One region of the Thermopolyspora flexuosa genome, then DNA from elsewhere that is predicted to be linked to it. Evidence: riboswitches for the same ligand, from Rfam matches in the RefSeq annotation. Region 1 holds a riboswitch; each other region holds the start of a gene.

Region 1 (4,911 bases):
CGACTTCCTCGTGCACATGACCCCGATCGTGGTCATCATCTTCGCGGTCTTCGTGCTGCTCACCCGCGTGCTGTTCGCCCGGAGCTTCCGGTACAACCCCGAGCACGTGGCCGAGGTGATGGCGCTGCAGGAGAGGCGGGCGATCACCGATCCCAGGCTGCTCGCCCGCTGCCTGATCGTCCTCGCCGGCGTGATCGCGGGCTTCGCACTCCACTCGGTCCTGCACGTCGCCCCGTCGATCGTCGCGCTCGTCGGCGCCGGCGTGATGATGCTGGTGGCCAAGGCCGACGTGGCGGAGACGATGGAGGAGGTCGAGTGGCCGACGCTCGTGTTCTTCATGGGCCTGTTCGTGATGGTCGCGGGGCTCGTGCACACGGGCGTGATCGAGACGATCGGCACCTGGGCGGTGAACCTGCTCGGTGACGCGCCCTTCCTGTCGGCGACCACGCTGCTGTTCGGCTCGGGCGTGCTCGGCGCCTTCTTCGACAACATCCCCTACGTCGCCACGATGGCCCCGATCGTCGAAGGGCTGGTCGCCGAGGCCCCGGCCCCGGAGATCGGGCAGGCGCTGTGGTGGGCGTTCGCCCTCGGCGCCGACTTCGGCGGCAACGGCACGGCGGTCGCGGCGAGCGCGAACGTCGTCGCCATCGGCATCGCGGCGCGCACCGGCCACCGCATCAGCTTCTGGGAGTTCACCAAGTACGGCGCGCTCGTCACCGTGCTCAGCATGGTGATGGCGTGGGTGTACGTGTGGCTGCGCTACTTCACGTGAGCGGGCCGCGGGTGGGCGCCCGGAGCGACCGCCGGTGACGAGCGCCGTTCCGCGGGCGGGAGCACGCCTTCCGCCCGCGGGTCGGACCTCCCTCCGGCGTCCGCAGGGAGGCGAACCGGACCGGCCGGAGACATGAGCGCCAAACGCGATCTGGGCACCGCCGGTGGACGGTGCCCAGATCGCGTCTTCGGGTGCGCCGCCAGGGACTCGAACCCCGAACCCGCTGATTAAGAGTCAGCTGCTCTGCCAGTTGAGCTAGCGGCGCGAGCGACGTTCGTAACCATAGCAGTCCCGAGGCGTCTGCGCACATCGGAATCGGATACCGGCCCGGGCATCCGGCCGGCGAGGTCGTCGCGGGCGTGCCCGGGCGTCGCGGCGGCGTCGGGAGGGCCGGATCACTCCCGCCAGGCGCCGGTGGAGAACGGGACCGGCTTGCCGGGGCGGCCGGGGCCGTTGCCCCACTTGGTGATGACGTACGTCACGTGGATGTGGCCGAGGCCGCCGTTGCCGCGCACGGTGAGCGTGTTCGGGTCCCAGGTGCCGCCGGTGAGCTCGGCGAAGGTCTTGCCGTCGATGTCGAGCATGACGCCGTGGTTGGAGGGCACGCCGGGGCCGCGGTCGCCGATGAAGAACTTCGCCTTCCTGCCCTTGTAGATCACGTAGCCCTCGGTGCCGAGCGGCCAGCTCGGGGAGGCGAACAGGCCCTTCTGCATGGGCTTGCCGGAGGCGGGCATACCGGTGTCGCCCTGGCGGCCGGAGCCGTCGTCCCAGAAGTAGGAGGCCTTGGTCGTGCCGACGAGCAGCCGCCGCTCGGCCTGTGCCGCCTTCTTCTTCGCCGCCGCCGCCTTTCTCGCCTCGGCCTTGCGCTGCGCCTCGGCGGCCCGCTTCTTCGCCTCGTCCTTCTGCTTCGCCTCGGCCGCGGCGGCGGCGAGGCCCTCGGCGGCGCGCGCACCCGCGGTCATCGCGAGCGGCTGGACGTCGGCGGCGACGGTCTTGGCCTTCGCGGCGGTGCCGTTCGCGTCGTCGGTGACGCCCGCGATGGTCAGGCCCGCCATGGTGATGCCGACGAGGCCGGCGGCGAGGGGGGCGTACTTCGTCTTGACATCGTTCTTGTTCAGGCCAAAGGGGAACTTCATCGAACGGGAGGTCTTCCGTGAGGGGACAGGACTTCCACGTCGACCTCGGCACCTCTAGGGCAGAGCACAAGGCACGTGGACGGGGCGCCTGCGGCCGGAGGACGCCGGCCGGAAGACGGAACGTGGTGGCGCCCGCAGCGAAAGCGATATGAGACACGCCGCACCACGACGCGGCGGGGTTGTGCGAGGATGTGCAGGTGACGGCGCGGATGTCCGCCGGGGCCGTTACCTGGGGCCGAGGGCCGAGATGGAGGTCATCCGATCGGCCTCGGGCGAAGCAGAGGGCGGTCAGCCTGTGCTTCGGGTGCGTGGCCGCCGCGTGCTGTCGCGGCCGTCGCCCTGGTCATGGGACGGCGCCCGCCGGCGGGGCGAGGCCGTGGAGTCGGGGTTCTCCACCTGGTTCTCCTCTCCTATCTCGCCTACCGGGTTAGCTGACGGGTTCGGGCTAGGAGTGCCCTACCAGCGCGCCACGCGCCGCTGGATTCACCCCTCGCGGGTACGGCCTGCACTGCGCCGCCCGCGCGACTGGGTCCCCGGCTCCCGGGGCGCTGGGCGCCCGTGGGATTCGGCGTCGGATGGCCGGCCTCCTGGCGGAGGCCAGGTCTCCATCGGATAACGGAACAAGACACTAGTGCCTAAGTCACCCAAATGCCAAGATAACCACCCAAAACACCCAAAAAGATCTACCCCTGGGAGACCCGCGCGGGGCCGGGTGGCGGCGGTCGAACGACCCCGAACCGCCTTCCCGGGCGGCGTTCCGAGCGGCCCGGACGGGTGGCGACGGCGTCGACGGGCGGTAAAGGCCGGAGGGCCGGGCGGACGGACCTCCCACGGGCGTCCCCCTGTCCCCCCGGCCACCGTTTCCGGACATACGTCGGGGCCGGGCAGTTCCCCCTGCTGCCCGGCCCCGACTCACGCGGCCCGTTTCGGCGCCTCCCCCAAAGCGCCACGGGTCCCGCTCCGGACGTGGTTCCCCCCTCCACGTCCCTATCGGAAAGAAGTCCTGTGGTGCGCCGGTTGCGCCCCAGGTCCCATGACCTGCCTCAACACTATCGAGACGCACGTCATGAGTGCGTCATGGCCAGGTGGAACTATCGCATACATCCGCCGATGACCTGCCAGGTCAGGTCGAGAGAGCCCCAGGCCGGGCGTTACCCGCCGAGTACGGCACGCCGCGCCGGTCAGGCCCGCACCGGCTGCCGGGCCCGCGACGGCCGCGACGGGGCCTGCTGCAGCGGCAGCCGCATGCGCACGACCGTGCCGCCGCCCGGCGCGTTCCCCGCCGCGACCGTGCCGCCGTGGCCCTCCACCACCTGCCGCACGATGGCGAGGCCGAGCCCGGAGCCCGGCATCGAGCGCGCGCTCGGCGCCCGGTAGAACCGGTCGAACACGTACGGCAGGTCCTCCTCGGCGATGCCCGGCCCGTGGTCGCGCACGGTCAGCTCGCCGCCGCGCAGCCGTACCTCGACGACGCCGCCCGCCGGGCTGTACTTGCCCGCGTTGTCGAGCAGGTTCGCCACCGCCCGGGTGAGCCGGTCGGGCACGCCGCGCACCACGGCGGGCTCGACGTCCACGTGGAAGTGCACCCGCGGCCAGTACGCCCGGGCGCGGGCCGCCGCGCGCTCCACGATCTCGTCGAGCCGCACGTCCTCGAGCAGCACCGACGGCTCCTCGTCGCGGGCGAGCTCCACCACGTCGGAGACGAGCGCGCTCAGCTCCTCCAGCCCGTCGAGGGTCTCCTGGAGCAGCTCGGCGCGCTCGGCGGGGTCGAGCCGGTCCGCGCGGCGCAGCAGCTCCACGTTCGTGCGCAGCGCGGCGAGCGGGGTGCGCAGCTCGTGGGAGGCGTCGGCGACGAGCCTGCGCTGCGCCTTCGCCGAGCGCTCGAGCGCGTCGAGCATCGTGTTGAAGCTACGCGCCAGGCTGCCCAGCTCGTCGTCGCGGTCCACCTCGATGCGGGTGCCGAGGTCACGGGTGGCCGCCACCCGCTCGGCGAGCGAGGTGAGCGTGGCCACCGGGCGCAGCGCGGTGCGGGCGGCGATGTAGCCGAGCACGGCGGCGAGCACCAGGCCGCCGAGCGCCACCACGACGAACGGCCAGCCGAGCTCGGCCTGCAGCCCGGCCACCTTGTCGAGCACGCCGGCCGGGCCGACCGGCGGGTACGGGCCGTGGTCGCCGTAGTAGGGGCCGAGCGCGCCCGCCCTGCCCAGGTCCTCCACCCGGCGGCAGGCGAGCACGTAGGCCCCGGCCAGCACCGTGATCACACTGCCCGCGGCGGCCACGCCCGCGCAGAGCGCGAGCCGCCACACCAGCGGCAACCGCTTCATGCCGCGCCTCCCCCCGCGTCGCTCCCGGTCACGTCGTCGGCTCCCGCAGCGCGTAGCCGAGCCCGTGCACGGTCTGGATCAGCCGGACCTCCCCGCCCGCCTCGGTCTTGCGCCGCAGGTACCCGATGTAGACCTCGAGCGAGTTCGAGCCCGGGGTGAACTCGTAGCCCCAGATGCGCTCGAGGATCACCTCCCGGGTGAGCACCTGGCCGGCGTTGCGCATGAGCAGCTCGAGCAGCGCGTACTCGGTGCGGGTGAGGTCGAACCGGCGGTCGCCGCGCTTGCCCTGGCGGCTGCGCGGGTAGAGCGTGAGGTCGGCGAAGGTGAGCGGGGCGTCGCACTCCCCCGGCCCGGCGCGGCGCAGCAGCGCCCGGATCCGGGCGAACAGCTCCTCCAGCGCGAACGGCTTCACCAGGTAGTCGTCGGCCCCCGCGTCCAGCCCGGCCACCCGGTCCCCCACGCTGTCGAGCGCGGTGAGCATGAGCACCGGCGTGGTGTCGCCGTTGCGGCGCATGCGGCGGCACACCTCGAGCCCGTCCATCCGCGGCAGCATGACGTCGAGCACGACGAGGTCCGGGCGCTCGCTCGCCATGGCGGCGAGGCCGGCGGGCCCGTCCTCGGCGACCTCGACGGCGTAGCCCTCCATGCGGAGGGCGCGCGACACGGCGTTGCGCAGCTG
Region 2 (4,911 bases), 4.1 Mb from region 1:
CCTCGCTTCCCGAGCAGATCCGGGTACGCCGGGAGAAGCTGGAGCGCCTCCGCAAGGAGGGCATCGACCCCTACCCGGTGAACTTCCCGCGGACCGCGACCATCGCCGAGGTGCGGGAGAAACACCAGGGGCTGGCGCCGGACACCGCGACGGGCGAGCGTGTCGGGGTCACCGGCCGGGTCATGCTGCTGCGGACGAGCGGCAAGCTGTGCTTCGCGACGATTCGCGACGGCACGGCCGCGATGCAGATCATGCTCTCGCTCGACCGCGTCGGCGAGGAGGCGCTGGCCCGGTGGAAGCGGGACATCGACCTCGGCGACCACGTGGGCGTCGAGGGCGAGGTGGTCACGTCGCGGCGCGGTGAGCTGTCGGTCATGGTGGACCGGTGGGCGCTGACCTCCAAGTGCCTGCGGCCGCTGCCGGACAAGCACAAGGGTCTCACCGACCCCGAGGCCCGGGTGCGCATGCGCTACGTCGACCTGATCGTGAACGACGAGGCGCGCCGCATGGCGTACCTGCGCAGCGAGACCGTGCGGGCGGTGCGCGACTTCTGGCACGAGGAGGGCTACCTCGAGGTCGAGACGCCGATGCTGCAGCCGATCCACGGCGGCGCCGCGGCACGGCCGTTCAAGACCCACATCAACGCCTACGACATGGAGCTCTATCTGCGCATCGCGATCGAGCTCTACCTCAAGCGGCTCGTGGTCGGCGGCATCGAGAAGGTCTTCGAGATCAACCGGAACTTCCGCAACGAGGGCGCCGACGCGACGCACAACCCCGAGTTCACCATGCTCGAGGCGTACGGCACGTACCTCGACTACCACGACATGGCGCGGCTCACCCAGCGCATGTACCAGCGGGCCGTGGTGGCCGCGCTGGGCACGACGGTCGTGGTGCACGAGGGCAAGGAGTACGACCTCGGGCTGGAGGAGTGGCCGCGGATCACCCTGTACGGCTCGGTCTCGGAGGCGCTCGGCGAGGAGATCACGCCGGACACGCCGCTGGAGACGCTGCGGCGGTTCGCGGACAAGCGCGAGGTGCCGTGGGACCCCAAGTGGGGGCCGGGCAAGCTCGTGCAGGAGCTGTTCGAGGCGCTCGTCGAGCACACGCTGATCCAGCCCACCTTCGTGATGGACTACCCCGTCGAGACCTCGCCGCTCACCCGGCAGCACCGGGAGGACCCCCGGCTCACCGAGAAATGGGACCTCATCGGTTTCGGCACCGAGCTCGCCACCGCGTATTCGGAGCTCATCGATCCGATCGAGCAGCGGCGCCGGCTCACCGAGCAGTCGCTGCTCGCGGCGGGCGGGGATCCGGAGGCGATGCAGCTCGACGAGGATTTCCTCCGGGCATTGGAGTACGGCATGCCGCCGACCGGCGGCGTGGGCGTGGGCATCGACCGGATGATCATGGCGTTCACCGGGAGGAACATCCGGGAGACGATCCTGTTCCCGCTGGTCAAGCCCATCCAGTGAATCCGGACGATATATTTCGTCCGTTTTCGTGAAATCTCAAATTCGGCGCCGAGGGGTGTGATCGTAAAAATCGATCATGCCCCTCGGTGACGTGTTTGTGGGGTTCTCCACAGAACCACCGCACAGCGCTTGACGACCTTGATCGATGCGTTTAGCGTTCGACACGGAGCGGGCCAAGACAAAGCGACATCGCCGAGTTCGTCGTGAGGGAGGTTTCCCGATGGCGGTTTCCGATGTGGTTACCCAACGGGGCGATCGCGTCGTCGCCACGGAGGGCGTCACGCTCACCGAGGAGGACCTGCTCCTGCTGTCCGAGCTCGCCAAGGGCGTCACGGTCGACCGGGTCGGGCGGCGGCTCGACGTGAGCGGGCGCACCGTGCGGCGTCGGCTGCGCGGCATCTGCGACCGCATCGGCGTCGCCACCGCCATCGAGGCGGTCGCCTGGGCGGCCCGCAGGCGACTCATCTGATCCGCCATCCGGACGCGCCCGAACTCGACGGACCGGACCCGGACGTGCCCCACCGACCGTGTGGTGGCCGCCCGGGCTTCGTTCGTCAGCGGCCGAAGCCGGACTCCGCGGTGCCGGGGCGGCAGGGCGGGAACCGCACCGGGGTGCCGGCGGCAGGCGGCGTGTACCGCCGCACGCCCGTCCGTCGGCCGAGGCCGCCGGGCGCGTCAGTCGGCGATGCGGACGGCCCCCGCGAAGGGCCGGTTGTTGATCGAGGCCACGCGCACCACGTCACCGGTCCGCGGGGCGTGCACCATGAGGCCGCCGCCGATGTAGATGCCGACGTGGTGCAGGTCGCTGTAGAAGAACACCAGATCGCCGGGGCGCAGCTCGCTCTTGGGGATGTGGCGGCCGGCGGTCCACTGGGTGCCGGTGTAGTGCGGCAGGCGGATGCCCACCTTCGCGTACGCCCACATCACCAGGCCGGAGCAGTCGTAGGCGTTCGGGCCCGCGGCCCCCCACACGTACGGCTTGAGCTGCTGGGTCATCGCCCACCGCGCGGCCTGGGCGGCCTTGCCGTTCCCGACGATCGGGATGTTCATCCGCCGCGGCCTGCCCGCGGCGGCCTTGAGCTGCTCGTTCGCCTCGCGGTAGATGCTGCTCTCGGTACGGGCGATCAGCTTGGTGATCTTCTCGCGGCGCGCGTCGAGGCTCTTGACGATCTTGGCGACCTCGGCCTGCTGCCGCTGGGCCTCCTTCTTGGCCCGCTCGGCGTCCGCGAGCAGCTTGCTGAGCCGGTTCACCTCGGCGCCGCGCTCCATCTGCAGCGCGTACCCGGTCGCCGCGCCGTCGAGGTAGGCGTCGGGGTCGGCGCTGCCGACCGCGCCGAGCACCGAGCCGAAGCCGCCCATCATGTACGCGCCCTGGGTGAGCAGGTTGGCGCGCTCGCGCCGGACGGCGAGCTCGTCCTCGTTCTCGCGGAGCACGCGCTGAGCCTCGTCCGCCGTCCGCTTGGCCTTCTTCAGCCGCTCGCGCTCGCCGTTGTACTGCTCGGTCAGCTTCTCGATCTCCTCGTAGAGGGACTCGAGCTGCTTGGTGAGCCGGTTGAGGCTGGGCTCGGGGTCGGCCGAGGCCGACGCGGTGGTACCCAGCGTCAGTGCGGCGACGAGGACGCCGACCAGGAACGTGCGCAGCAGCAAGCAAGCTCCTCTCGGTGGCCGCCTACCGGGTTAGCTGACGGGTTCGGGCCGGGAGCAGCCCTACCGGACCCCGTGCCGGTCGCTCCGGCGGGAGTCCTCGGATTCACCCCCACGAGGGTATGGGTCCCCGGTTCCCCGTGCCGGTGCGGGGGCGGTGGGGATTCGGCGGATCGGCCGTGGGCACACGGCCGACATCGAAGCTGGACATTAATGCACGCCCCGGTGGCCCTCAACCGAAACCACGATTTCGTTGTGATTCGACAACCTCTCAATCACGGTCCGGTCACGGCCGCATATCCCGCCGATCCGCGGGGCGCCGTGCCGTACCGGAGCGGAGAAGCGGCACGTCGGAGCCGGTGCGGAACGGATCGTCCGGGCGGTTCCGGACCGGCCGCAAATGTGATCACATCACGGAATCGTCCGGGGATAACGGACCAACGGATACGGCAGGGCTCCGGCAGGATACTCTGACCTGTCATGGAGCAGGTCGCGGAGTTCACCCCGCCGGAGAGCGAGATCGTCGTCCGACGTGCCCGCACTCCGGATGTGCGGGGGATCCGGCGGCTCGTCGACATGTACTCGGGTGTGGGACCGCGGCTGCTCAAGAAGGCGACCGTCACCCTCTATGAGGACGTGCAGGAGTTCTGGGTGGCGGAGCACCGCGGTGTCGTTGTCGGGTGCGGAGCGCTCCACGTGCTCTGGGAGGACCTCGCGGAGATACGCACGGTCGCCGTGGACCCGGAATACCGCGGCCGCGGCATCGGCCACCGCATCGTCGGCGCCCTCCTCGACACCGCACGGGAGTTGGGACTTCGCCGTGTCTTCTGCCTGACCTTCGAGGTGGGCTTCTTCGCCAGGCACGGTTTCGTCCCGATTCAAGGGACCCCGGTCTCCCCCGAGGTGTACGCGGAGCTGCTCGCCTCCTATGACGAGGGGGTGGCCGAGTTCCTTGATCTGGAGCACGTCAAACCCAACACGCTCGGCAACACGAGGATGCTGCTGCACCTGGAGCCGCCTCCGGATTCGTCCGGCACGGCCTCGGCCGGCGCCGATTACCGCGGCGTCGATTCCTCCCGAGCCGTTTCGGTCCGTGCCGATTCCCCGGGCACTTCCTCCGGAACCGAAACCGCGGGCGCCGATTCTCCGGGCGAAGGCGGCAAGGGTGACGGCTGATCTCTCGGGCCGCTACGTTGGGCAACAGCCAGCATGTGCCTGAAATGCGCCACATGCCCCACGCGAAGTGAGGTGACACGGTGAGCACCGGACAGCCACCGTATCCACGGGACGAGCCGGATGCCGGGTCGGCGCCGGGGGCGCCCGACGCCCGGCAGAGCGGCGACCGACCGGGGGACGGATACGACCCGGAAGCGACGGTCGTGAGCTACCGATCCAATCAGCAGGGTTACGGCCCGCAGCCCGGTCAGGGGGACACCTATGGCCAGGCGGGCTACGGCCGGCAGGGACAGGGCGCGGCCCAGTACGGCTACGGCGGGCAGGCCTACGGGCAGCAGCAGCCGTACGGCGGGCAGCAGACCGGGCCGCAGGCGTACGGGCCGCAGAGCGGTCCGCAGCAGGCGTACGGCCAGGCCTACGGCCAGCAGTCCGCCCAGGGGGGTGCCTACGGGCAGCAGGGCGGGGCCTATGGCCAGCAGCAGCCGTACGGGGGACAGCAGACCGGGCCGCAGGCCTATGGCCCGCAGAGCGGACCGCAGCAGGCCTACGGCGGCCAGTCGGGCCCGCAGGCGTACGGCCAGCAGGCCGGTTACGGTCAGCAGTCCGGGCCGCAGGC
Region 3 (4,911 bases), 4.0 Mb from region 1:
CCCTGGTTGTTGCCGTAGAAACCCCAGGCGTCGTTGGCGAACGCGTACAGGTAGCCGCCCTTGGTCACCCGGCACCGGGTGCCCCGGCCGATCGCGATGCGCTCGTGCGCGTGGTGCACGCCGTTCACCGCCACCGCGTCGTTGGCGATCACGCCGACCAGGAACATCCACGGCAGGTCGCTCTCCCGCTGGGTGCCGACCAGGCTCGCCAGCTCGTTGCCGGTGAGCATGCGCAGCAGCCGCTCGCCGCCGCCGAGCAGGCTGCCGAGCATGCGCAGCCGCTCCCGCATCGGGTTGAGGCCGCGCATCCCCTGCGTGCCCTCCGGGCCGGAGAGGATGTCGCCGTCCTGCCACATGCCGTCGGCGATGAACCGGTACTCGCCGGGCTCCAGGTAGAGGCCGGTCTCGTTCCACGGCTCGTGCGCGAACACCTCGATGGTGCGCTCCTGGCCGGGCGCGAGCACCCGGGTCGGCCGGTACGGCCCGCCGGTGATGGGCGGCTTCTGGTGCCGCTCGTAGACCGACTCGTGCAGCTCCCGGGTGGGCCGCTGCGGGTCGATGCGCGGCACCGCGCGCGGCCGCGGGCGCAGCAGGATCTCCCGCACCGGCCTGAGCATCGGGTCCACCACCTGGTCGAGCACGCCGATGGCGCCGAGCTCGTCGTCGTGCATGACGTCGAACGGGTCGGGCTCGATCTGCTCCTCGACGGTGGCCTTGTGGAAGCCGAGCCGGATCGTCTCCCGGGCCTCGTCGATCATCCAGCGCAGCGCGCCGTCGCTGAGCCCGCGCTCGGGGTGGCCGCCGCCCACGTCCATGTGGCTGCCGGGGAACCACACCTGCTGCACGTCCTGGTTCGGCCCGAACGGCCCGGTCCACAGCGCCGGCTGGTACGGCTCGCGCCGCTCGTCCATGGCGAGCGCGTGCCGGCCGTACCGGATGTGCGGGTTGAGCCGCAGGTCGTGGAAGCGCTGCGGCCGGTCGAGCAGGTTGAGCAGGCCGAGGTGGTCGGGCACGCCGAGGGCGCCGACGGTCTCCCAGACGCCGATGAAGTGCACGGGGATGTTCTCCGCGTCGTCCGGGTCCCAGCGGAAGGTGAACCCGTCGCGCCACCCGGGGTCGCGCCGGTCCCGCCGCCGGTACCCCTCGCGGTAGAGCCGCTTGATCTGCGGCCAGATCGTGTGCTCCGGCATCTTCGAGGTGTCGATGAGGCCGCAAGCGGAGATCATGCCGGCGAGGCTGCGGGCGGTGTAGGCGCCGCGGCTGAAGCCGAACAGGGCGATGCGGTCGCCGGGCTCGTACCGGGTGGTGAGCCACAGGTAGGCGTCCATCACGTTCCGGGACAGGCCGAACCCGGTGGCGCCGCCGAGCAGCCGGTTGCGGACGGTCCCGACACCGGGTTGGTAGTAGGCGAGCTGTGGATTGTCGTTCTCGTCCTTCTCGGCGAGGGCGTTGTACAGCCGTCGCACGTTGGTGATGGTCCGGTCCTCCGCCGTGTTCCAGGTGCCGTCGCAGCACACGATGAGCTGACGCATGATCCCAAGTCCCCCGAGCCGGATTGGCTACTGATAGCAGTTGCTACGCTACCCTTCGTGGTCAACGGGAAAACTCCCGGACCAATCGGGCGATAGTGGCGCGGGGTTGCGGCGCCGGGCCGGACGGTACGGCGGCGCCGCCGGGGCGGGCGGCTGACCTGGGCAAAGGTAAAATTTCCGGCCCGAAACGCCATCGTTATCGAGCGTCCGGAAGATCCTTCTTGCGACCTGTTTGCGGGGTTTGTCCGAATCGTTTACCTTTCTGCGCAAGGCAAACGGCTCGGTGATCCGGCCGGCCCGGGCCCGCCCTTTACAACCTGTCCGTCGTCCCGTCGGCATGCTCGCATGCCGCGGGCGCGGCCGCCGAGTCCGCGACCCTCGCGGAGCCGGGGACCCACCTCTCCCCGGGGTGAATCGGCGCGCGTCTCCCGGCGTGCGCCGTAGGGCCAACTTCCAGGCCCGAACCCGTCAGCTAACCCGGTAGGCGGCATGGAAGAAGGAGTAAAGCCCCCGATGTCCATGTTTCGTCCCTCCTGGGCGCGTAACGGCGCGAACCTTTCCCACGCCATCGCCTGCACCCTGATCGCCGCAGGCGCGCTTCTCCCCGCGACCCCCGGTCTCGCCGCGGCCACCGACTCCGGAAGCGGTACGGCACAGCACGACGGCCGCGCGCCCGAGACGGACGACGCGAGGCTCACCCCGCTGCAGCGGATCGCCAAGGACCTGCCGAAGGTCACCGCCCAGGACGTGCTGCGGATCGCGGCGAGCAAGATCGGCGTCACCGAGAACGCGTACGGCGGCGGCACCGAGTTCCACGAGTGGTACATGAACTCCCCGCGCGCGCTGGAGACCCTCGCCCGCGACGGCGGCACGCTCCAGGGCTACAAGAACGCCCCCTGGTGCGCCATGTTCGTCTCCTGGGTCGGCGAGCAGGCCGGCATCCGCCCGATCATGGGCTGGGACGCCTACACCGTGACCTACGCCAAGTGGTTCCGGGCCAACGGCCACTGGGGCACCGACGCCGCCACCCCGGGCGCGGTCGTCTTCTTCGACTGGTCCGGCTCCGACGACATCGAGAAGATCGACCACGTCGGCCTCGTGGAACGTGACAACGGCGACGGCACCATCACCACGATCGAGGGCAACACCGGAAACGGTAAAGTCGAACGCCGGGTGCGCCCCAAGTGGCAGGTCGTGGGCTACGGCTACCCGCCCTACGCATCCTGACCGCCGGGCCGTACCCCACGAGCCGGAGCATCCAGGCCGATCAGGGCAGCGTGGCCTGGATGCTCCTTCTTTCCGTTCCCGTCCGGCGGCGGTACGGCGGGCCCGTCCGGCCCGGCGGCGCGCTCCCAGGAGGCCGAGGACTCGGTCGGCCGGCCCGAGCGCCCGGGCGGGCTTCACCGGCACGCAGGGGCGTATCCTCGCGTTCCGGCGGCACCTCGGCCGGACGCCCGGGGCGTACCCGCGGCGGCTCGCCTGACCCCTCTCATGGCCACAGGCCGGTGAGTTCGAGGGCGTGCGCCGGGCCCGTGGCGTACCGGATGCCGGGGACGACCTCGCCGTGCTCGTCGTACACGCGCCAGCCGCCGAGCTGGACCACGGGGACGCGGCCGCGCCGCATCGCCAGGGCGAGCTCGGACAGCGTGCCCCACGACCCGCCGACGGCGATCACCGCGTCGGCCGAGTTCACGATGATCGCGTTCCGGGCCTCGCCGGCCCCGGTGGGGATGGCGACGGTGAGGTACGGGTTCGCGCCCTCCCGGTCGGCGCGGGACAGCACGCCCACCACCGTGCCGCCCGCCTCGTGCGCGCCCTGCGCCACCGCCTCCATCACGCCGGTGTAGCCGCCGCACACCACCACGGCGCCGCGCCCGGCGAGCAGCCGCCCCAGCTCGTAGGCGTTCCGCCGCTCCTCCGGCGTACAGTCACGCGGCCCGCACACCGCCACCTGGATCGCCACGCCACCCCTCCTCCATCGCGCTGCTCGGCACCTTCCGGCAGGCAATCATGGCCGTCCCGCACGTGCTCCGCAGGCGAGGGTACGGCGCGGCGATGCGGCCTGCCGCGTCGGCGGCCGGGCCGATCCGGGTGGCCGTGTCCGTGATGAGATGTCCGGTGCCATGCCGGGCTTGCGGACGCGGCCGCCGGATGCTGTCCACGCCATCCCTGTGCCCGGCCGGGGTGTCAGCCGACGATCTCACGAGCCGTGGCCGTATCCGCGGCCCCGGGGACCGGCGATCCGGCGGACAACGCCGTCGTCGTGGCCCGTCTCGATGACCGGCGTTGCACGTTTCTTTCAGCACGAGCAGTCGGCGAGGGGCGCGGGCATTGGACCGACGCACGCCGTTGCCGCTCACGTTTCCGCTGGTCGGAGCCGTTGGGCCGGGGCTGCCACCGGCGACCGGGACCGGGTCGTGCCTCCGCGGCTGCCGGGTGTATCAAAGGTTTCCCGGCGACCGTCTTGGCGGTCGTCCCCGCGTGGTTACGCTGATCTGGATGATCGAGCCCGCAGTCCTGCCCGCCTTCCCGGCCCCGTTGCGGCGGCTGAACGAGCCCGCCGCCTGGCGGATCGAGGGCGACGACGCGCTCGTCCTGTCCGCCGGCCCTCGCACCGACCTGTTCACCGACCCCGGCGGCCCGGGCCGCTACGCGAACGCGCCCGCCCTCCTCGGCCGCCTCGACGGCGACTTCACCCTCAGCGCCCGGATCACCGCGGACCTCACCGCCACCTACGACGCGGGCGTGCTGCTGCTGTACGCGGACGAGGACCGGTGGGCGAAGCTCTGCCTCGAGCTCTCCCCGCAGGGCCGTCCCACCATCGTCTCCGTCGTGACCCGCGGCGTCTCCGACGACTGCAACTCGATCCCCGTGGACGGCGGCGACGTCCGCCTCCGCATCTCGCGGCTCGGCCCCGCGTACGCCTTCCACGCGGCCGTCGGCTCGGACTTCTGGCACCTGATCCGCTACTTCGCCCTCGACGGCGAGCCCGAGGTCGGCTTCCTCGCCCAGTCACCCACCGGCTCCGGCTGCACCGTCCGCTTCGGCGAGATCACCTACTCGCCGAAGCTGCCCTCGGACATCCGCAGCGGCGAGTGACGTCAAGCGCAGTAGGTAGACGCCACGAGGCTGCGTATGGTCGCCGCACCTCAGCACTAACCGCAGCCCAGGTAAGGGACCGTCCATGCCCGCACACCGGTACATACCGGACATGTGCGGGATCGGAGCGGGGCAATGATGCAGGTTCGTATCCCTAACCGAGGCGGCTACGGGATACCGTGCTCCACGGCAGGTAGAGACGGCGCGGATGCGGACAGAAATGGATGTCTTTCAGGTCCACGAGCAGCTGATTGCCGACTACGCGGCATTCACTCTGGGT

What was found. A riboswitch is a leader RNA that binds a small molecule or an ion and turns the genes downstream of it on or off. The one in region 1 is predicted to bind cyclic di-AMP.
Region 2: another riboswitch for cyclic di-AMP. It lies ahead of FHX40_RS21055 (C40 family peptidase); the one in region 1 lies ahead of FHX40_RS25650 (hypothetical protein).
Region 3: another riboswitch for cyclic di-AMP. It lies ahead of FHX40_RS20850 (CHAP domain-containing protein); the one in region 1 lies ahead of FHX40_RS25650 (hypothetical protein).

What each region holds. Positions count from the first base shown of each region.
Region 1 is NZ_VFPQ01000001.1:814,919-819,829, reverse strand. Features, by position in the region: gene FHX40_RS03600 (ArsB/NhaD family transporter) at 1-772, shown strand, start outside; tRNA gene FHX40_RS03595 (tRNA-Lys) at 965-1,037, opposite strand; gene FHX40_RS25650 (hypothetical protein) at 1,168-1,908, opposite strand; cyclic di-AMP (ydaO/yuaA leader) riboswitch at 2,309-2,489, opposite strand; gene FHX40_RS03585 (HAMP domain-containing sensor histidine kinase) at 3,090-4,232, opposite strand; gene FHX40_RS03580 (response regulator transcription factor) at 4,261-4,911, opposite strand, start outside.
Region 2 is NZ_VFPQ01000001.1:4,908,386-4,913,296, reverse strand. Features, by position in the region: gene lysX (bifunctional lysylphosphatidylglycerol synthetase/lysine--tRNA ligase LysX) at 1-1,475, shown strand, start outside; gene FHX40_RS21060 (helix-turn-helix domain-containing protein) at 1,696-1,944, shown strand; gene FHX40_RS21055 (C40 family peptidase) at 2,151-3,122, opposite strand; cyclic di-AMP (ydaO/yuaA leader) riboswitch at 3,126-3,300, opposite strand; partial or broken gene FHX40_RS21050 (amino-acid N-acetyltransferase) at 3,600-4,148, shown strand; gene FHX40_RS25535 (RDD family protein) at 4,499-4,911, shown strand, end outside.
Region 3 is NZ_VFPQ01000001.1:4,860,506-4,865,416, reverse strand. Features, by position in the region: gene FHX40_RS20855 (DUF2235 domain-containing protein) at 1-1,532, opposite strand, end outside; cyclic di-AMP (ydaO/yuaA leader) riboswitch at 1,884-2,033, shown strand; gene FHX40_RS20850 (CHAP domain-containing protein) at 2,046-2,759, shown strand; gene FHX40_RS20845 (TIGR00725 family protein) at 3,022-3,495, opposite strand; gene FHX40_RS20840 (DUF1349 domain-containing protein) at 4,032-4,631, shown strand; gene FHX40_RS20835 (DEAD/DEAH box helicase) at 4,852-4,911, shown strand, end outside.